Methylococcus capsulatus: one gene and its partner. The protein of the gene in region 1 interacts with the protein of each later gene in a pairwise test. Links are inferred from orthologs where the notes say so. Each region holds a gene or a part of one and is shown in the gene's direction. Other genes may lie near its edges.

Region 1 (8,982 bases):
CGGCGCAAAACCGCCCGCCGGTTGAGCCCGGTTCCTATTGGCCGTTTCCAGCCCTTCCGTCGGCTTCTTGCCGGCTGTGGTACCAAGCCAGTTTGTCCCGCAGCTCCACCACATCGCCGATGATGACCAGGGTAGGCGCCCTGATTTCGGCCTCCGCGACCCGGGCAGGGAGCGTTTCCAGCGTGGCGGTCACCACCTTCTGGTCGCGGGTGGTGCCCTGCTGGATCAGTGCGGCCGGACGGGACGGCGGCGCGCCGTGGCGGATCAGTTCGGCGCAGATCTGCGGCAGTCCATGCAAGCCCATGTAGACCACCACAGTCTGACGGGGCCGGACGAGCTGAGGCCAGTCCAGACCCTGGAGGGTGCCATCCTTCAGCTGGCCGGCGACGAACACGCAGGCATGCGCATGATCGCGGTGGGTTAAGGGGATACCGGCATAGGCGGCACATCCCGATGCCGCCGTGATCCCCGGAACCACCTGGAACGGAATGCCGCGCGCCATCAGAGTTTCGATCTCTTCGCCGCCCCGCCCGAAAATGAAAGGGTCGCCGCCTTTGAGGCGGACCACGCGGTTGCCTTCGGCGGCCAGATTCACTAGCAGCGCGTTGATGTTGTCCTGCGGAATGCTATGGCGGCTGCGTTCCTTGCCTGCATAGACGCGTCGTGCGTCCCGCCGCACCAGCGCCAGGATCTCAGGCGAGACCAGACGATCGTAGACGACGACGTCGGCCTCCTGGATCAGGCGCAAGGCGCGTAGGGTCAACAAGTCCGGATCGCCGGGGCCGGCGCCGACCAGTGCGACCGATCCCCGCTCCGCTGCCTCTTGCCGGGCGGCGTCCGCCGCCTCGAGCAGCAGGCGCTCGGCTTCTTCTTGGCGCCCCTGCAGTGCCAGCTCCGCAGCCGGCCCTTGCAGTGTCCGCTCCCAGAAATGCCGGCGAGCTCGCGGCTCGGGAATCGCCTGCCGGACCCGTTCCCGCAAGCCGGCTGTGATCCGGGCCAGCGTACCGAAACGGGAAGGAATGCAGGCCTCGATGCGGGTCCGAAGCTGGCGGGCCAGGACGGGCGAGGCGCCGCCGGTGGACACCGCAACCACCACTGGCGAGCGGTCGATGATGGCCGGGAAGATGAAGTCGCACAGGTCGGGGCAATCGACGACGTTGACCGGGATGCCATACCGCCGCGCAACGGCTGCGACACGTGCATTGACGTCGCGGTCGTCGGTTGCCGCGATGATCAGCCGGAAACCTTCGCTGTCGGCCGCCTCAAAGGACTTGGCACGCAACCGGACCAAGCCGCGACCGGCGAGTTCGACGATGGCCGCTTCCGCGGTGGTAGCGATCACGGTGACAGCCGCACCTGCCTCGACTAGCAGGCCGAGTTTACGGACAGCGACCTCACCGCCCCCCACGATTAGGCAGGGGAGACCGCGAAGCTTCAGGAAAATCGGTAGGTAATCCATGGGATGGCTTTTGTTAAAATGCGGGTCTTGGCATTGGAGTCAAAAACATGATCGTCATCGACCAGGAGCTGGATACCAGCGGACTGATGTGTCCACTGCCGCTGCTGCGCCTGAAAAAAGCCCTGCAGACCCTCGGCAGTGGCCAGACTGTGCGTGTGCGGGCGACCGATCCCGCATCCGTCCTCGATTTCGGAGTCTATCTCGAACAGGCGGGCCATGTGCTCTTGGATTATGCCGAAGAGGCCGGGACGCACCTCTTCCTCATCCGGAAAGGCTAAACGGGTCGTCAGGCCGCCCGCAGGCTGATCACCGGCCAGCCCCGCTGCTCGGCCGTGCGGCGCAGCACAGGATCGGGGTCCACCGCCACGGGATGAGCGACACGCGAGAGTAAGGGAATGTCGTTGTGGGAATCGCTGTAGAACCAGGTGTCTTCCAGATCGTGGCCGTCGTTATCCGCCAGCCAGGCCGAAAGGCGGTGGACCTTGCCCTCGTGGAAGGACGGAATGCCCTCAACCCGTCCCGTATAGCGGCCATCACGGAACTCGGGCTCGGTGGCGATGAGGTTGTCGATACCGTACAGCCGCACGATGGGTTCGGTCACGAAGCGGTTGGTGGCGGTGATGACCAGTAGCGTATGGCCGGCGGAGCGGTGCCGTTCGACCAGCTCACGGGCCGTAGTCTGCACGATCGGCAGGATTTTTTCTTCCACGAACGATTCACGCCAGCGAAACAACTGTTGGGGGTCGTTTTCCGCCAGCGGGCGCAAGGCGAACGCAAGGAATTCACCGATATCCAGCGTGCCATTCTTGTAGGCTTCATAGAAGCGGGTGTTGGCCACTTCGTAAGCCTCGGGATCGACGATGCCCCTGTCCACCAGGAAACGGCCCCAAAGGTAATCGCTGTCGCCGGCGAGCAACGTGTTGTCGAGGTCGAATATTGCCAGAGTCACGGGTTTCCTTTACATTCCAAACACATTGACGGAACTTCGCAGCGGTGTACTGCTTCGTCCGCTATCGAGGCGTTCACGCCGGCCCCCACGAGGTCGGTCGAGGGTGGGCTCGACGGCCGGCGAATCGACGCTATGTCACTTGCGACCGGAAACAGTATACCAGTTGGAGACAATGGGCGGATTAGCGGGAGATATGATCGATGCCGAGGGCTATCGCCTGAATGTCGGCATCATCCTCAGCAACGACGAGGGCCGGGTGTTCTGGGCGCGCCGGGCGGGCATGCGTTCATCGCAGTTTCCCCAGGGAGGCATCAAGGTCGATGAAGATCCGGATGCCGCGATGTTCCGCGAGCTCTATGAAGAAGTGGGCCTGGAGCGCCAGTACGTCAAAATCATCGCCCGCACCAAGGGTTGGTTGCGCTACCAGCTTCCGGAGCGCTTCATCCGCCGCCGCTCCTATCCGCTTTGCATCGGGCAGAAGCAGATCTGGTACATCCTGCGTCTGACCGGACCCGAAGCCAACATTCGATTGGACTGTTCCGAGCGTCCCGAGTTCGACCGCTGGTGCTGGGTCGATTACTGGCATCCCTTGAGCGACGTCGTCTACTTCAAGCGGGAAGTCTACCGCCAGGCCTTGAGCGAACTGCAACGGGCCTTGCAGGCCGACCGGCCGGCGGGGGCTCAGGCGGTGTCGGACGCCGGCGGCACCGCGACCCGGCAGATTCCCGTAGTCACCGAACCGTCCGGCCCCAGCTCGAGCCAGCGGTAGCCGGGTTGCTCCGCATCCAGCGCGAAGGTCCGGCTGGCGGGCTGGAACTGGATGCAGGTCGAGGGGGTGCCGAGCACTCGCTTTCCCTTAAATTCCACGTCCGCCACCTGGTGCGTATGGCCATGCAGGACGGCCTTGACTTGGGGGTGCCGGTCCAGCACAGCGAAAAACTCGCCAGCGTTGTCCAAGATCATGGTGTCCATCCAGGCGCTCCCGGAGGGAACGGGATGGTGATGGAGGGCGACGAGGGTATGGAGCGACGGATGGCGGCTCAGGGTCCGTTGCAGCAGGTCGAGCTGTCCTTCCGACAAGGAGCCGCCGGCCGAGCCGGGTACGGTGCTGTCCAGGCATACGATCAGCCAGTGGCCTTTCCGGATCACGGGTTCGTGCAACAGCGGCGTGGATTTCAGGATGTGGCGGGCGAGTGCGGGTTCGTCGTGATTCCCCGGCAGCCAATGGCACGGCGCTGGCAGTTCGGCACAAAACCCGGCGAGCCGCCGGTAACTTTGCGGTACCGGTTCCTGCGCCAGGTCGCCGGTGAGCAGGACCAGGTCGAAGGGGCCGCGGTTCGCATGGCCGATGACGGCGCGCAGGCTGGCCGCGCTGTCGATGCCGTAAAACCGGGCTCCCGGGTCGGGCAGGATGTGTGAATCGGTGATCTGGAGGATGCGCAGCATTCCTGAATCCGACATGGACGTTCAGGTTTTTCGGGGAATTTCGGACGGCCTGATCGTTTTGATCAAAACCTGGGAATTGCGCTCTGGGCTGTAGCTCGCGCGCCGCTGCGCAGGTAGGTCGGCGAGTGAGGCGGGTTCGAAGCCGCGTTCGCGGAACCACTGCATGGCCTGGGTGGTCAGCACGAAAAGCCGCGCCAAACCGAGTTTGCGGGCCCGCTGCTCGACGAATTCCAGCAGCCTTTCGCCCCGGCTTTCGCCCCGGTAATCGGGGTGCAGAGCAAGGCAGGCGAATTCGCCCAGAGATTCGGCCGGAAATGTATGCAGGGCGGCGCAACCGACGATCAGTCCATCGCGCTCGATGACGACATAGTCCCCGATTTCGGTTTCCAGGCGTTCGCGGGAGCGGTTCACCAAGGCGCCGGTCTGTTCGAGTGGCCGGATCAGATCCAGGATGCCGACCACGTCGTTGATGCGGGCCGGGCGCAATTCCTCGAATGGATTGGCGCTGACGAGGGTACCGACACCGTCACGCGTGAACAGTTCCAGCAGCAGGGCGCCGTCGATGTGGCGGTCCAGCAGATGGGCGCGGGCCACGCCGGAACGGCAGGCTTTGAGGGCGGCGGCCAAGTGGGTGGCTACGCCCGTTTCCAGCGAACCGCCCCGTTCCAGCAGACACTCGGCCTCCTGCACCGTAATCTGGTGGATCATCCGGCCGTCGGTGCCGGCGCAGGACTGCTCCATAAGCAACAGGAGCTTATCGGCCCCGAGGGCGCCGGCCACGGCAGTCGCTACCTCCTCGGCACTGAGGTTGAAGATTTCCCCGGTGGGAGAATAGCCGAGCGGAGACACCAGAACCACGCTGCCTTCGTCCAGCAGTCGGCGCATCGCCCCGGCATCCACGCGGCGCACCTCGCCGGTGTAGCCGAAATCCACTCCGTCGCGCACCCCCAAAGGCTTGGCGACCACGAAATTGCCCGAGGCCACCCGGATCCTTGCTCCGGCCATGGGTGAATTGGCGGCGCCCATCGACAGTAGGGCTTCGATCTCCACCCGGACGGCGCCGGCGGCTTCCTGCACGCACTCCAGCGCGGTCGCATCGGTGATCCGCAGACCCTGGTGGTACCGTAGTTCCGCACCGCGGCTGCGCAGACGTTGCTCCACCTGAGGGCGGGTACCGTGCACCAGCACCAGCCTGACCCCTAAGCTGTGAAGCAGAGCGAAGTCGTGGACCAGCTCAGCGAAGCGCCCATCGGTCAGGGCTTCGCCGCCGAAACTGACGACGAAGGTGCGGTTCCGGTGCGCATGAATGTAGGGGGCGGCGCCGCGGAACCAGCGTACGAAGGTTTGGGGGGGGATGCCTGAATTCATCCCGAAGCGTCCTCCGTCAAGGGTGCAGGAACCGGCCTGATGCAATAGCGTTCGATGAGGCCACGGAGAATCGCCGTCGCCGGCTCGATGTGATCCAACGGGAGGTATTCGTCGGGCTGGTGGGCCTGCTCGATGTAGCCGGCGCCCAGGACCACGGTTTCCATACCGAGCCGGGAAAAGAAGGGGGCCTCGGTACCAAAGGACACCGCCCCGGCCCGGGCGTGACTGAGATGCTCGCAGCAGCGCACCAGCCCGGCATCCGCCCGGGTTTCGAAAGCCGGCACGCCGTCGAAGAGGGAATCGACGGAAAGCTCGAATCGGGGGGAGGCCGGCAAGGCTCGTGCCAGCCGCTGCTTCAACAGGTTGCGGAGCTCCTCGGTGTCCATGCCGGGCAGAGGCCGCAGGTCGATGCTCAGCTCGCATTGGCCGCAGATGCGGTTGGGATTGTCGCCGCCGCGGATGGCGCCGAGGTTCAGTGTCGGCACGGGTACGGCAAAGGCCGGATTGCGGTAGCGCTCCTGCAGCTCCTCGCGGATGACCAGCAGTTCGGAAATCAGCCGGTGCATGCCCTCGATGGCGTTCGCGCCGAGGGTTGGATCGCTCGAATGTCCGGCCTGGCCGCGGACGCGGATCGATTCCATCATGACGCCCTTGTGCATGCGAATGGGCTTGAGGCCGGTCGGTTCGCCGATCACGCAGCGGCGGGCCGGTGCGAGCTGGACCGGCAAGAGTGCCTTGGCGCCAGCCATGGAGCTTTCCTCGTCCGCAGTGGCGACCAGCAGCAGGGGTCTGTGGAGAGCGGCTGGATCGATGTCGCTCGCAGCGGTCAGGGCCAGAGCAAAGAAGGATTTCATGTCGGCGCTGCCGAGTCCGTAGATCCGGCCGTCTTTTTCGATCGCCATGAACGGGTCGCTGTGCCAGCGGTCGGGATCGCAGGGTACCGTGTCGGTATGGCCGGACAACGCCAGACCTCCGCCACATTCCGCCGGCCCGAGGCTGGCGATCAGGTTGGCCTTGCCGTGTGCCAGAGGCTGGATCGCGACCCGGAATCCCAGCGCTTCGGCCCATTCTGCCAGCAGGTCGATCACGGCCCGGTTGGACTCGTCGAAGCGCGGGTCGGTGCAACTGACCGAAGGCCGGGCGATCAGGGCCCGGATCATCTCGCGCAGGGGCGGCAGGTGCCGGGCCATGGTCGCCGTAACCGGGTCAGAGACCGTTGTCGGTGACGGCGCCTTCCGAGGCCGAGCTCACCAGCCTGGCGTACTTGGCCAGCACGCCCTTGGTGTAGCGCGGCGCCGGCTGACTCCACTGCGCCAGGCGCCGGCCGATTTCATCGTCGGCGACGTGCAGGGTCAGTTCCCGGGTTTCGGCATCGATGGTGATGGTATCGCCGTCCCGAACGATCGCCAGCGGTCCGCCGGTGTACGCTTCCGGCGTGATGTGGCCGACCACGAAGCCGTGGGTGCCGCCGGAAAAGCGGCCGTCGGTGATGAGCGCGACCTCCTTGCCCAGCCCCTTGCCCATGACCGCCGAGGTCGGCGAGAGCATCTCACGCATGCCGGGGCCGCCCTTGGGGCCCTCGTAGCGGATGACGATGACGTCGCCTTTCACTACGGTGCCGTCGAGGATGGCCTTGAGCGCCTGTTCCTCGCCGTCGAATACGCGGGCGGCGCCGGTGAAGCTCAGACCTTCCTTGCCGGTGATCTTGGCGACCGCGCCTTCCGGCGCCAGGTTGCCCCTGAGGATTACCAGATGGCTATCCTTTTTGATAGGGTTGTTCAGCGGCCGGATCATGTCTTGTCCGGTCGGGTAGTCGGGCGCGTCGGCCAGGTTTTCCGCCAAGGTTTTGCCGGTAACGGTCATGCAGTCGCCGTGCAGGAGTCCCGCATCCAGCAATGTCTTCATCAGCGGTTGGATGCCGCCGATTTCCACCAGTTCGGCCATGGAGTATCTACCGCTGGGTTTCAGATCCGCCAGCATCGGCACTTTGTGACCGATGCGGGTGAAATCGTCGAGTGTCAGGTCGATGCCGCAGGCGTTGGCCATGGCCAGGAGGTGCAGCACGGCGTTGGTGGAGCCGCCCAGGGCGATCACCACCGTGATGGCGTTCTCGAACGCCTTCTTGGTCATGATGTCGCGGGGCTTGAGATCCAAGTCCATGAGTTTGAGCACCTGTGCCCCCGCCCGCTCGCAGTCCAGCTCCTTGGCACGGGAAATGGCCACCTGGGCCGAACTGCCCGGCAGGCTCATTCCTAATGCCTCGATCGCGGATGCCATGGTGTTGGCGGTATACATGCCGCCGCAGGAGCCCGGCCCGGGGATGGCCTTGGATTCGATGGCGTGCAGTTCGGCATCGTCGATGCGGTTGTTGGCGCGGGCGCCGACCGCTTCGAATACCGACACCACGTCCAGCTTCTTGTCGCCGTGGCAACCCGGCAAGATGGTGCCGCCGTAGACGAATACCGCTGGGCGGTTGAGGCGGGCGAGAGCGATCATACAACCGGGCATGTTCTTGTCGCAGCCGCCGATGGCGACCACGCCGTCATAACCCTGACAGGCCACAACGGTTTCGATGGAATCGGCGATGACCTCGCGCGACACGAGGGAATACTTCATCCCTTCGGTGCCCATCGAGATGCCGTCTGAGATAGTGATGGTGTTGAAGATCACCGCTTTGCCGCCGCCGCCGTTGACGCCGCGTGCCGCGTCCTCGGCCAGCTTGTTGATGTGCATGTTGCACGGGGTCACCATGGCCCAGGTGGAAGCGATGCCGATCTGTGGTTTGGCGAAGTCGGCATCGGTGAACCCGACGGCGTGCAGCATCGCGCGGCTCGGGGCACGCTCCATGCCGTCGACGACCTGGGACGAATGGGGACGGGGGTGCTTGTCGGTCATGATGAGTTTCCTTAGGGAATGTCCGGTTCGCCGGCGATGGCGAGGATGAAATGCGTCAAAACGAATCCCAGCTACTGCGTCTGCGCCAGCCGAGCTGGGGAACGATCAGGCCCAGCAGGAAGCCGCCGGCCAGTACGCCGGCGCCGATCAGGAACCAGCGCTGCCGGCTGTCTTCAGCCAGTGCCTGGTTCTCCAGACGCTTGGCTTCGAGATCGCGTTCGACGGTTGCCAGGGTTTCCCGCAGGCGGTTGCGTTCCGCTTCGATCTGAAGGGCATTGGCCGAGGTCTGCCGGATCGCGGCCAGTTCGGCCATCAAGCGCTCGTTTTCCGAGCTGAGACTGCGGGAGCTCGATTCCGCCGCATCCCGCCCGGCCCGCAGGCCGGCGAGTTCGGTTTCGAGCGATTTACGCTCGTTTTCCAGTTCGGCGAGCTTCTGTTTGAGCTCAAGGTTTTTCTGCTTGACCTCGTTGAAATCTTTCAGCAGAACGACCTGCCCACCGCGGGGTTTCGGGGTCTGGGCCGGTGGAGCAACATCGGCCGGCACACGGCCGTGTTCTGGTGCAGCGCTTGCTGCCGAGGCCGCGGCAAGCAGAAGGCAGGCTAGGGTCCTTTTCATTTCGGGCCGAACACCAAAGAAAAAACGGACGGGCCGGACCAGTCATGTCCTGCCACGAAAACGAATTATAACGCCGACAGCGGATTACCCAACGCAGCCCGGAAACCGCTTCAGGCCGTCAGCAGGAATTCCAGCAAGGCTTTCTGGGCATGCAGCCGGTTTTCGGCTTCGTCCCAGACCACGCTTTGCGGACCTTCCAGGACCTCGGCGGAAACTTCCTCGCCGCGGTGGGCGGGGAGACAGTGCATG
Region 2 (8,914 bases), 2.8 Mb from region 1 along the record:
TACCGGGGAACCCGTAATCTCATTTTTGAGATCGGCAACATGTTCATCGCCAGCGGCCACGAGCCCACCCCTGAAACCTGGGCCCATTCTGAGGAAACGGGACATGTTGGCGAGAAGGCGCTTGCGGCTCATTAAGCCCCAAGATGTATCGGACGAATCGTTTAATCGCGGAGGAAGCATGAAAGTCGCATTCGCTACCCAGGATCTCAAGCGCGTCGATGCCCATTTCGGCTGGGCCAAGAACATCGCCATCTACGAACTCTCGACCGAGGGCGGTGAGTTCATCGAGGCGATCCAGTTCGAGGGCGATCTGCAGGAGGACGGCAACGAGGACAAGCTGGCGCCCAAGCTCGAGGCCATCAAGGACTGCGCCATTCTCTACGTGGCCGCCATCGGCGGTTCCGGGGCGGCGCGGGTCGTGGCCCAGGGCATCCATCCGATCAAGGTGCCCCAGCCGGAACCGATCGCCGAGCTGCTGGATAAACTACGGGATGTCCTCCGAGGCAACCCGCCACCATGGCTGCGTAAGGTGCTGGCGAAGGAAAACAAGGGCCGGGAACGTTCATTCGATTTTGAAGACGACGAAGAGGTGCAACATGGCTGAAGCAGCCAAAGTGATGGCGGAAATCTCCGCCTCGCCGATGGAGTCGGCGTTCATCAAGGAGCTGGTCAAACAGTGGCGAGCCCAGGATTCGTACGGAACCTGGGAGGGCAAGAGCGATGAACAGTTGCTTGAGCCGTACATTCTGGACAAGGAGAAACGCGCGGCGATTCCCATCATCGGCGATCCCGATCCGGAAACCTTGTGGCGGTTGGAGCTGTTTTACAACGCCGTGGGTCTGTCGATCGAGCGCGCCACCAAGGTGATGGTCACGCCGATGATGAAGATGTCCCATGAAGGCTTTGGCCGCATGGTTCTGATCGCCGGTCGGCTGATCGTGGTCAACAAACAGCTGCGTGACGTGCACCGCTTCGGCTTCCCTTCCATGGAGAAGCTGGCCGAGGAGGGCGAAAAGCTGGTGAATGCCGGTATCGAAATGATCAACCGCTATCCCGATGTGGCGAAATACAGCTGATCGGAGGTTTGTCAATGAGCGAAGAAGCAGAAGAACTGAAGGCCAAACTGAAGAAACTCAACGCCCAGGCCACGGCGCTCAAAATGGACCTGCACGATCTGGCCGAGGATTTGCCCACCGGCTGGAACAGGATCATGGAAGTCGCCGAAAAGACCTATGAGGCATATCGCCAGCTCGATGAATTCCGTAAGAGCACGGCCAGTTAGGAGTCAAAATCATGAGTGAATTTTCCGTGACCCTCCCCAGCGGGAAAGTCTGGGTGCCGAAGTTCGTCGGCGAGATCAACCAGGACAAGTGCATCGGCTGCGGGCGCTGCTACAAGGTCTGCGGGCGCGAGGTACTGGAGATGGTCGGCATCAACGAAGATGGGGAAGCGGTCGCTATCGGCGCCGGCGCTGACGATGACGACGACGAGTACGATAAGAAGGTGATGTCGATCGCCAATGCCGACAACTGTATAGGCTGTGAATCCTGCGCCAAAATCTGCCCCAAGCAGTGCTACACTCACGTACCCCTGGCGGCTTGATCCAAGGCCGGTGGGGTGGGGGTTTCTTCATGCCGGAGAGCGCAGACCATGCTGGCCAGAAGCGACGTATACAGCTATGACCCCTTGCTCGCTTATGCCGAGAACCCAAGCGAGCCATTGACTCTCGCCTTCGCGTCAGCGATCGAGCTGGCGCGTAGTTCTTCTCGGCTGGCAGGCCGTGGGGGCTTCGGCCTCGATCCTGCCGAATTCTGCACGCTGCTCGACCGCTATTTTCCCGGTGCGCGCGGCGTCTACATCAAGCCGGCGGGCGCCGCGGGGCGCGCGCCCGCCGACGAGTTCGACTCACTCCTGGGGCTGCTGCTCGAACATTGTCGCGGCGATGCCGTGGAATCCCGTTGGCTGGCGCATGCCATCGCCGCTTGCTGCATGGGCGATGATCACCTGTGGCAGGACATGGGGCTGGCGGACCGGAAGACGCTCTCGGATCTCCTGGCGCACCATTTCCCCGGGTTGTTCGCCCGCAATACCGGCGGCATGCGTTGGAAGAAGTTTTTTTACAAGCAGCTCTGCGAACGCGAAGGTGCCCATGTCTGCCGTTCGCCGACCTGCGCGGAGTGCGACGAATATGCGAACTGTTTCGGACCGGAGGAGGATGACGCATGGCAGCCGGTGAAGCGTTGAAGGTACAGATGCCCGGGTGTGCTGCCTTGAATGCGCCCGCCGAGTGGGTGGATTTTCTGGACCGTTGCGGTCCGGCTGTGGGCGACGGCGCGGAACTCGCGCTGGGCAGCGACATCATCGTCGACCTGTCCCATTTCGGGCTGATCGAAGTCAAGGGCGAGGAGGCCGGCAAATTCCTCGGCAGCATGCTGACCGGCGACGTGCGCCTCGTATCGGAGACCTTGGGTCAGTTCACCAGTTGGTGCGACGGCAAGGGGCGGATCCAGGCCACGTTCTGGCTGTTCCTGCGGGACGGCGCCTATTACCTGCTGGTGCCGGAGGAGTTGCTGGCTAGCGTGGTCACGCGCCTGAAGATGTTTCTGCTACGTACCAAGGCGACCATCACTGATGCCAGCGACAAGCTGGCCCGGCTCGGTCTGTCCGGCGCCGGGATCACCCACATGCTGGGCTCGGCTCTCCCGGAGTCACGGGGTGGGACGGCGTCGGTCGGTGATTGCACCCTGGTCGCTCTGGGCGGTGAACCCAGGCCGCGCTGGCTGGCAGTGGGTGCTCCCTCGGCCATGATCGCGCTTTGGAGCAAGCTCGCACCGGCAGCCCGGCCCGCGGGAGCAGGCGCCTGGTCCTTGCTGGACATATTGGCGGGTATTCCTTACATCGCCGCCGCAACCGCCGGCGAGTTCATCCCTCAGATGCTGGACCTGGAAGCGCTCGGTGGTCTGAGCTACAAAAAAGGCTGTTATCCCGGACAGGAAGTGATCGCTCGGCTGCACTACCGCGGCCAGCTCAAGCGCAAGGTCTTCCTGGCTCATGTCGACTGTACCGAGGTTCCGGCATCGGGTACCCGGCTCTATCGGCCGGGATTCGATGAAAGCGTTGGTCTCGTGGTCTCGGCGGCGAAGGATGGGCGAGAGCATTCGGTCACCATGCTCGCCGTGGCCGTGATCGAACAGAAGGCGCTGGGGGACATCCGTCTCGGCAATCCCTCAGGTCCGCTGCTGGTGTTCGCAGACCAAGACGATGAGCTGCTGCCTTCCGACGCCGGCTGCTGATACGGCAAGGTCCTGCGATTTTCACGTTGATCATGAACAAAAGGACAATGCCATGCGACGTAAACCCTACGAACTCAAAGTCGAAGTCAAAGCCGTCTATCTGCAGGAGCACTCCCGGCCCGATGCCCAGCAGTACACGTTCGCTTATACCGTGACCATGGAGAATACCGGCACCGTTCCCGCCAAGCTCCTGGGCCGTCGCTGGATCATCACCGATGCCAACGGCAAAACGGTGGAGGTGGTCGGCGAGGGCGTGGTCGGGGAGCATCCTTATCTTCGCCCCGGCGAGGCTTTCGAATATACCAGCGCGGCGACCATCGCCACCCCGGTCGGCAGCATGCACGGCAGCTATCAACTGATCGCCGACGACGGGATGCCGTTCGAGGCGCCCATCGCAGCGTTCAGCCTAGCGATCCCGCGCCGGCTGCACTGAACCGCCCCCAGGACGAGGACAAATCCGATGAATTTCTTGAAGGACAGGCACGGCATGGATTACGCAACGAGGGCTGCCGGCGGACTGGTTCCGGTGGTGGTGGAGCAATCGGCGCGCGGCGAGCGGGCCTTCGACATCTACTCGCGGTTGCTGAAAGAGCGGGTCATCTTCCTAGTCGGCCAGGTCGAGGACTACATGGCCAATCTGGTGATCGCGCAGTTGCTGTTCCTGGAATCGGAGAATCCCGACAAAGACATCCATCTCTACATCAATTCGCCGGGTGGTGTGGTGACGGCGGGCCTGGCGATCTACGACACCATGCAGTTCATCAAGCCCGACGTCAGTACGCTGTGCGTCGGCCAGGCCGCCAGCATGGGTGCGCTGCTGCTGGCCGGTGGTGCGGCCGGCAAGCGCTACTGCCTGCCGCACTCACGGATCATGATCCACCAGCCGCTGGGCGGCTTCCAGGGCCAGGCATCGGACATCGACATCCATGCCCGGGAGATTCTGGCGGTCCGCGACCGTCTCAATAAGATTCTCGCCCGCCATACCGGCCAACCCCTCGAAAAGATCCAGATCGACACCGATCGCGACAACTTCATGAGTGGAAGCGATGCAGTTGAATACGGCTTGATCGACAAAGTGCTCGTGAATCGCACAACCGGCGCGGTCTGATCGGCCGGTTCGCAGTTTGGCGCACAACTTGCCAGTCAAAAGGAGAACGACAGCCAAACACTGTTCCTAACCAGGGGAGTAAGCGCCATGAGCGAAGACAGGAAAAATAAAGAGTCCGGCAAGCTGCTGTATTGCTCGTTCTGTGGCAAGAGCCAGCACGAAGTCAGAAAACTCATTGCCGGCCCCGCCGTATTCGTCTGTGATGAATGCGTCGAACTGTGCAACGACATCATCCGCGAAGAGCTGCAGGGCGGCGAGGCCGGGACCACAGAGGGCCTGCCCAAGCCGAAGGAAATGAAGGCGATTCTGGACCAATACGTCATCGGCCAGGACAAGGCCAAGCGCATCCTCTCGGTGGCTGTATACAACCATTACAAGCGCCTCAAGGTCAGAACCTTCAAAAACGATGTGGAACTGGCCAAGAGTAATGTTCTCTTGATCGGTCCGACCGGTTCGGGCAAAACTCTGCTGGCGGAGACCCTGGCACGGGTGCTGGACGTCCCCTTCGCCATCGCCGACGCCACCACCCTCACAGAAGCCGGATACGTCGGCGAGGACGTCGAGAACATCATCCAGAAGCTCTTGCTGGCCTGCGATTATGACGTGGAAAAGGCCGAACAGGGCATCGTCTACATCGACGAGATCGACAAGATTTCACGGAAGTCCGACAGCCCGTCCATCACCCGCGACGTGTCGGGGGAAGGTGTGCAGCAGGCCCTGCTCAAGCTGATGGAGGGTACCGTCGCCTCTGTGCCGCCCCAGGGCGGGCGCAAACATCCGCAGCAGGAGTTTCTGCAGGTCAACACTGCCAACATCCTGTTCATCTGCGGCGGCGCTTTCGCCGGCCTCGACAAGACCATACGTTCCCGTTCACAAAAGAGCGGCATCGGCTTCTCGGCCGAAGTGAAGAGCAGGGAAGAAAACACCCACCTGGGGGAGGTCCTGGCAGCGGTCGAAGCCGAAGACCTGATCCGTTATGGCCTGATACCGGAGTTCATTGGCCGCCTGCCGGTGGTGGCGACCCTCGAGGAGCTCGACGAGGCAGCGCTGGTCAACATCCTCACCGAGCCGAAAAACGCTCTCGTCAAACAGTATGCCCGCCTGTTCGAAATGGAAGGCTGCGAGCTGGAAATCCTGCCGGAGGCCCTTGGAGCTATCGCTCGGCGCGCCATGGAGCGCAAGACCGGGGCACGGGGCCTTAGGACCATCGTCGAGCAGGTCCTGCTCGACACGATGTACCAATTGCCTTCCGCCGAAGGTGTTGTCAAGGTGGTGGTCGACGGTAAGGTGATCCGGGGCGAAGCCGACCCCTATCTGGTCTACCGGACCGACGAGAAGCATTGCGCCTCCGCCTAGGCTTCGAGACGGATGGAAAGGCCGGGGTGACCCGGCCTTGCTCGTTTGCGGGGCAATGGCAGCGTCGTATCGCTTTCACCGTTTCGGTGCAGCGTGTCGAGTTGTAGCAAACCCGACAAAACACCGTCATCACCCTTCCGTCCTGCTCAAACCTTCGTAATCCGTACCATCCAGGTCCTCTTTGCGTGCCGGGTGCTTGGAGAGAGCGCTACCCCCGGCGGCCCTTGTCGGCAACGAGACAAACCGATTTTTCGCATCGAGCGGGTCAAGACACGTAAAATCATACAGTTAGAGTGATTCTCAAGGGTGGCCCGAGGTTTGCAAGACAGAGGTCAAGGCAAACCGCCCACCTTCTGGCGAACTCGGAGAACATGCAATGAAGTTACCGGTCTATCTCGATTACTCGGCTACGACGCCGGTCGATCCCCGTGTTGCCGAGAAGATGATTCCGTTCCTGACGGAAAACTTCGGCAACCCTGCCAGCCGTTCCCATGCCTTCGGCTGGACGGCCGAGCAGGCGGTGGAAAACGCGCGGGAGGAAGTGGCGAAGCTGGTCAACGCCGATCCTCGGGAAATCGTCTGGACCTCTGGCGCAACCGAGTCGGACAACCTCGCCATCAAGGGCGCGGCCGAGTTCTACCAGACCAAGGGTCGTCATCTGATTACGGTGAAGACCGAGCACAAGGCGGTGCTGGATACCATGCGCGAGTTAGAATCGACCGGCTTCGAAGTCACCTATCTCGAGCCGATGGCCAATGGTCTCCTGGACCTCGACGTCTTCAGGGCAGCGATCCGGCCCGACACCGTGCTGGCTTCCGTGATGCACGTCAACAACGAGATCGGTGTCATTCAAGACATCGCGGCGATCGGCCAGATCTGCCGGGATCACGGCGTGATCTTCCATGTCGACGCTGCCCAGTCGACCGGCAAGGTCGAGATCGATCTGGACAATCTGCCGGTCGATCTCATGTCCTTTTCCGCCCACAAAACCTATGGTCCCAAGGGCATCGGCGCCCTCTACGTGCGCCGCAAGCCGCGTATCCGCCTCAAGGCGCAGATGCACGGCGGCGGCCATGAGCGGGGTCTGCGCTCCGGCACCCTGGCGACGCACCAGATCGTCGGTATGGGAGAGGCCTTCCGCATCGCCCGCGAGGAGATGACGGCGGAGAACGAACGCATCCGTGGGTTGCGTGACAAGCTGCTGGCCGGCCTCAAGGACATGGAAGAGGTGTTCGTCAACGGCGATCTGGAGCAGCGGGTACCGCACAACCTGAACATCAGCTTCAATTACGTGGAGGGTGAGTCCTTGATGATGGCCATCAAGGATCTGGCGGTGTCCAGCGGTTCGGCCTGCACCTCGGCCAGCCTCGAGCCTTCCTATGTATTGCGTGCCCTGGGACGCAGCGACGAGCTGGCCCACAGTTCGATCCGCTTCACTCTGGGCCGCTTTACCACGGCGGAGGACGTGGATTTCGCCATCTCCCTGATCAAGGACAAGGTCGCTCGCCTGCGCGAGATATCGCCTCTGTGGGAGATGTACAAGGACGGGATCGATCTCAACACCGTTCAGTGGGCCGCGGCGCACTAAACATGCCCCAAGCCCTTCACCATCCAATCAGGAGAACAACAATGGCATATAGCGATAAAGTCATCGACCACTACGAAAATCCCCGCAACGTCGGCTCATTCGACAAAGACGAAGACGGCGTGGGCACTGGCGTCGTGGGGGCTCCAGCCTGCGGCGACGTGATGAAGCTGCAGATCAAGATCAACGATGAAGGCGTGATCGAGGATGCCAAGTTCAAGACCTATGGCTGTGGCTCGGCGATCGCCTCCAGCTCGCTGGTGACCGAATGGGTCAAGGGCAAGACGGTCGACGAGGCTTTGGCGATCAAGAATTCCGATATCGCCGAGGCGCTGGCGCTGCCGCCGGTGAAGATCCACTGCTCCGTGCTGGCGGAAGATGCCATCAAAGCCGCCGTCTCGGACTACAAGGCCAAAATGGGCGTAGCCGATGAAGGCTACGAAGTTTGCAAATCGGCCGCGTGAAGGCGAGGACAACGTTATGACAGCCATGACCAGCATCGTCGATCTGACGCCTGCGGGCCCTGCATTGATATTCACCGGCAGCGCCGCGGCCAAGGTGAGCGAACTGATCGCCGAGGAAGGCAATCCGGCGCTGAAGCTCCGGGTGTACGTGTCTGGCGGCGGCTGTTCGGGGTTCCAGTATGGCTTTTCTTTCGAAGAGGCCGTGAACGAGGACGACACGACAGTGGAGAAGGATGGTGTCACTCTGCTGGTCGACCCCACCAGCCTGCAATATCTGCAGGGCGCCGAGATCGATTACCAGGAGGGGCTGGAGGGTTCCCGTTTCGTCATCAAGAACCCGAATGCCACTTCGTCCTGTAGTTGCGGCAGTTCCTTCTCCGTCGACGGCGGCGCGAGCTGCTCGTCCCACTGACGCCGGTTGGCCTTATAAGGAGGACAAAAGATGGCGGTAACGCTGACACAAAAAGCGGCTGTTCAGGTCCAGAAGCATCTGGCAGCGCGGGGTGCGGGCGTGGGCTTGCGGGTCGCCGTCAAGACGTCGGGCTGTTCCGGTCTGGCCTATGCCTTGGAATTCGTCGATGAGCCTGCGCCGGAAGATGAGCGCTTCGAAAGCTTCGGTGTCACCGTGCTGGTCGATCCGAAGAGCTTGGTCTACCTGGAAGGCACCGAGCTGGATTTCGTGCGTGAAGGCTTGAACGAAGGCTTCAAGTTCAATAATCCCAACGTCAAGAATGAATGCGGCTGTGGCGAGAGTTTCAATGTCTAGGAGCGATGGCCATGAGCGAAATGTCGCCCCGTAATTATTTCGAGTTTTTCCAGCTGCCCGAAATGTTCCGGCTGGACCAGAGCGTGTTGGACAGCCATTACCTGGAACTGCAAGCTCGCGTCCATCCGGACAAGGCCGCCCATCTGAGCGATGTGGAAAAGCGCCTGTCTCTGCAATGGGCGACTTTCGCCAATGAGGCTTACCAGACCTTGAAGCGTCCGCTGGATCGAGCGCGCTACCTACTCCGGATCCACGGTGTGGATACCCGGGAAGAGGACAATACGGCGATGCCGGCGGAGTTTCTGCTGGAGCAGATCGAATGGCGCGAGGAAATGCAGGATG

Evidence for each region.
Region 2: the proteins of N4J17_RS16290 (region 1) and N4J17_RS02805 interact in binary tests that used the Escherichia coli proteins (3 or more experiments, as listed by UniProt). The link is inferred for Methylococcus capsulatus from one-to-one orthologs.

The regions. Positions count from the first base shown.
Region 1 is NZ_CP104311.1:3,371,428-3,380,409, reverse strand. Bases 255-3,121 are described here. They hold N4J17_RS16290 (sulfurtransferase TusA family protein), read left to right. Parts: upstream 255-1,506; coding sequence 1,507-1,737; downstream 1,738-3,121. Other genes in these bases: cpdA (3',5'-cyclic-AMP phosphodiesterase), read right to left, coding at 3,090-3,121; N4J17_RS16280 (RNA pyrophosphohydrolase), read left to right, coding at 2,602-3,121; N4J17_RS16285 (HAD family hydrolase), read right to left, coding at 1,746-2,408; cysG (siroheme synthase CysG), read right to left, coding at 255-1,459. In the rest of the region: N4J17_RS16300 (DNA gyrase inhibitor YacG), read left to right, coding at 1-25; more of cysG, read right to left, coding at 35-254; more of N4J17_RS16280, read left to right, coding at 3,122-3,177; more of cpdA, read right to left, coding at 3,122-3,854; argA (amino-acid N-acetyltransferase), read right to left, coding at 3,876-5,222; argE (acetylornithine deacetylase), read right to left, coding at 5,219-6,412; ilvD (dihydroxy-acid dehydratase), read right to left, coding at 6,429-8,117; N4J17_RS16255 (TIGR04211 family SH3 domain-containing protein), read right to left, coding at 8,173-8,661; argF (ornithine carbamoyltransferase), read right to left, coding at 8,844-8,982. UniProt on the Escherichia coli protein: Sulfur carrier protein involved in sulfur trafficking in the cell. Part of a sulfur-relay system required for 2-thiolation during synthesis of 2-thiouridine of the modified wobble base 5-methylaminomethyl-2-thiouridine (mnm(5)s(2)U) in tRNA.
Region 2 is NZ_CP104311.1:600,954-609,867, reverse strand. What follows is about bases 5,441-8,239. They hold N4J17_RS02805 (IscS subfamily cysteine desulfurase), read left to right. Parts: upstream 5,441-6,133; coding sequence 6,134-7,345; downstream 7,346-8,239. Other genes in these bases: erpA (iron-sulfur cluster insertion protein ErpA), read left to right, coding at 7,832-8,218; iscU (Fe-S cluster assembly scaffold IscU), read left to right, coding at 7,387-7,806; clpX (ATP-dependent Clp protease ATP-binding subunit ClpX), read left to right, coding at 5,441-5,757. Outside these bases: nitrogenase iron-molybdenum cofactor biosynthesis protein NifN, read left to right, coding at 1-135; nitrogen fixation protein NifX, read left to right, coding at 179-604; N4J17_RS02845 (NifX-associated nitrogen fixation protein), read left to right, coding at 597-1,076; N4J17_RS02840 (CCE_0567 family metalloprotein), read left to right, coding at 1,091-1,282; fdxB (ferredoxin III, nif-specific), read left to right, coding at 1,294-1,602; N4J17_RS02830 (nitrogen fixation protein NifQ), read left to right, coding at 1,651-2,244; N4J17_RS02825 (YgfZ/GcvT domain-containing protein), read left to right, coding at 2,223-3,293; Co2+/Mg2+ efflux protein ApaG, read left to right, coding at 3,346-3,726; ATP-dependent Clp endopeptidase proteolytic subunit ClpP, read left to right, coding at 3,781-4,401; more of clpX, read left to right, coding at 4,489-5,440; iron-sulfur cluster assembly protein IscA, read left to right, coding at 8,249-8,572; Fe-S protein assembly co-chaperone HscB, read left to right, coding at 8,584-8,914. UniProt on the Escherichia coli protein: Master enzyme that delivers sulfur to a number of partners involved in Fe-S cluster assembly, tRNA modification or cofactor biosynthesis. Catalyzes the removal of elemental sulfur from cysteine to produce alanine.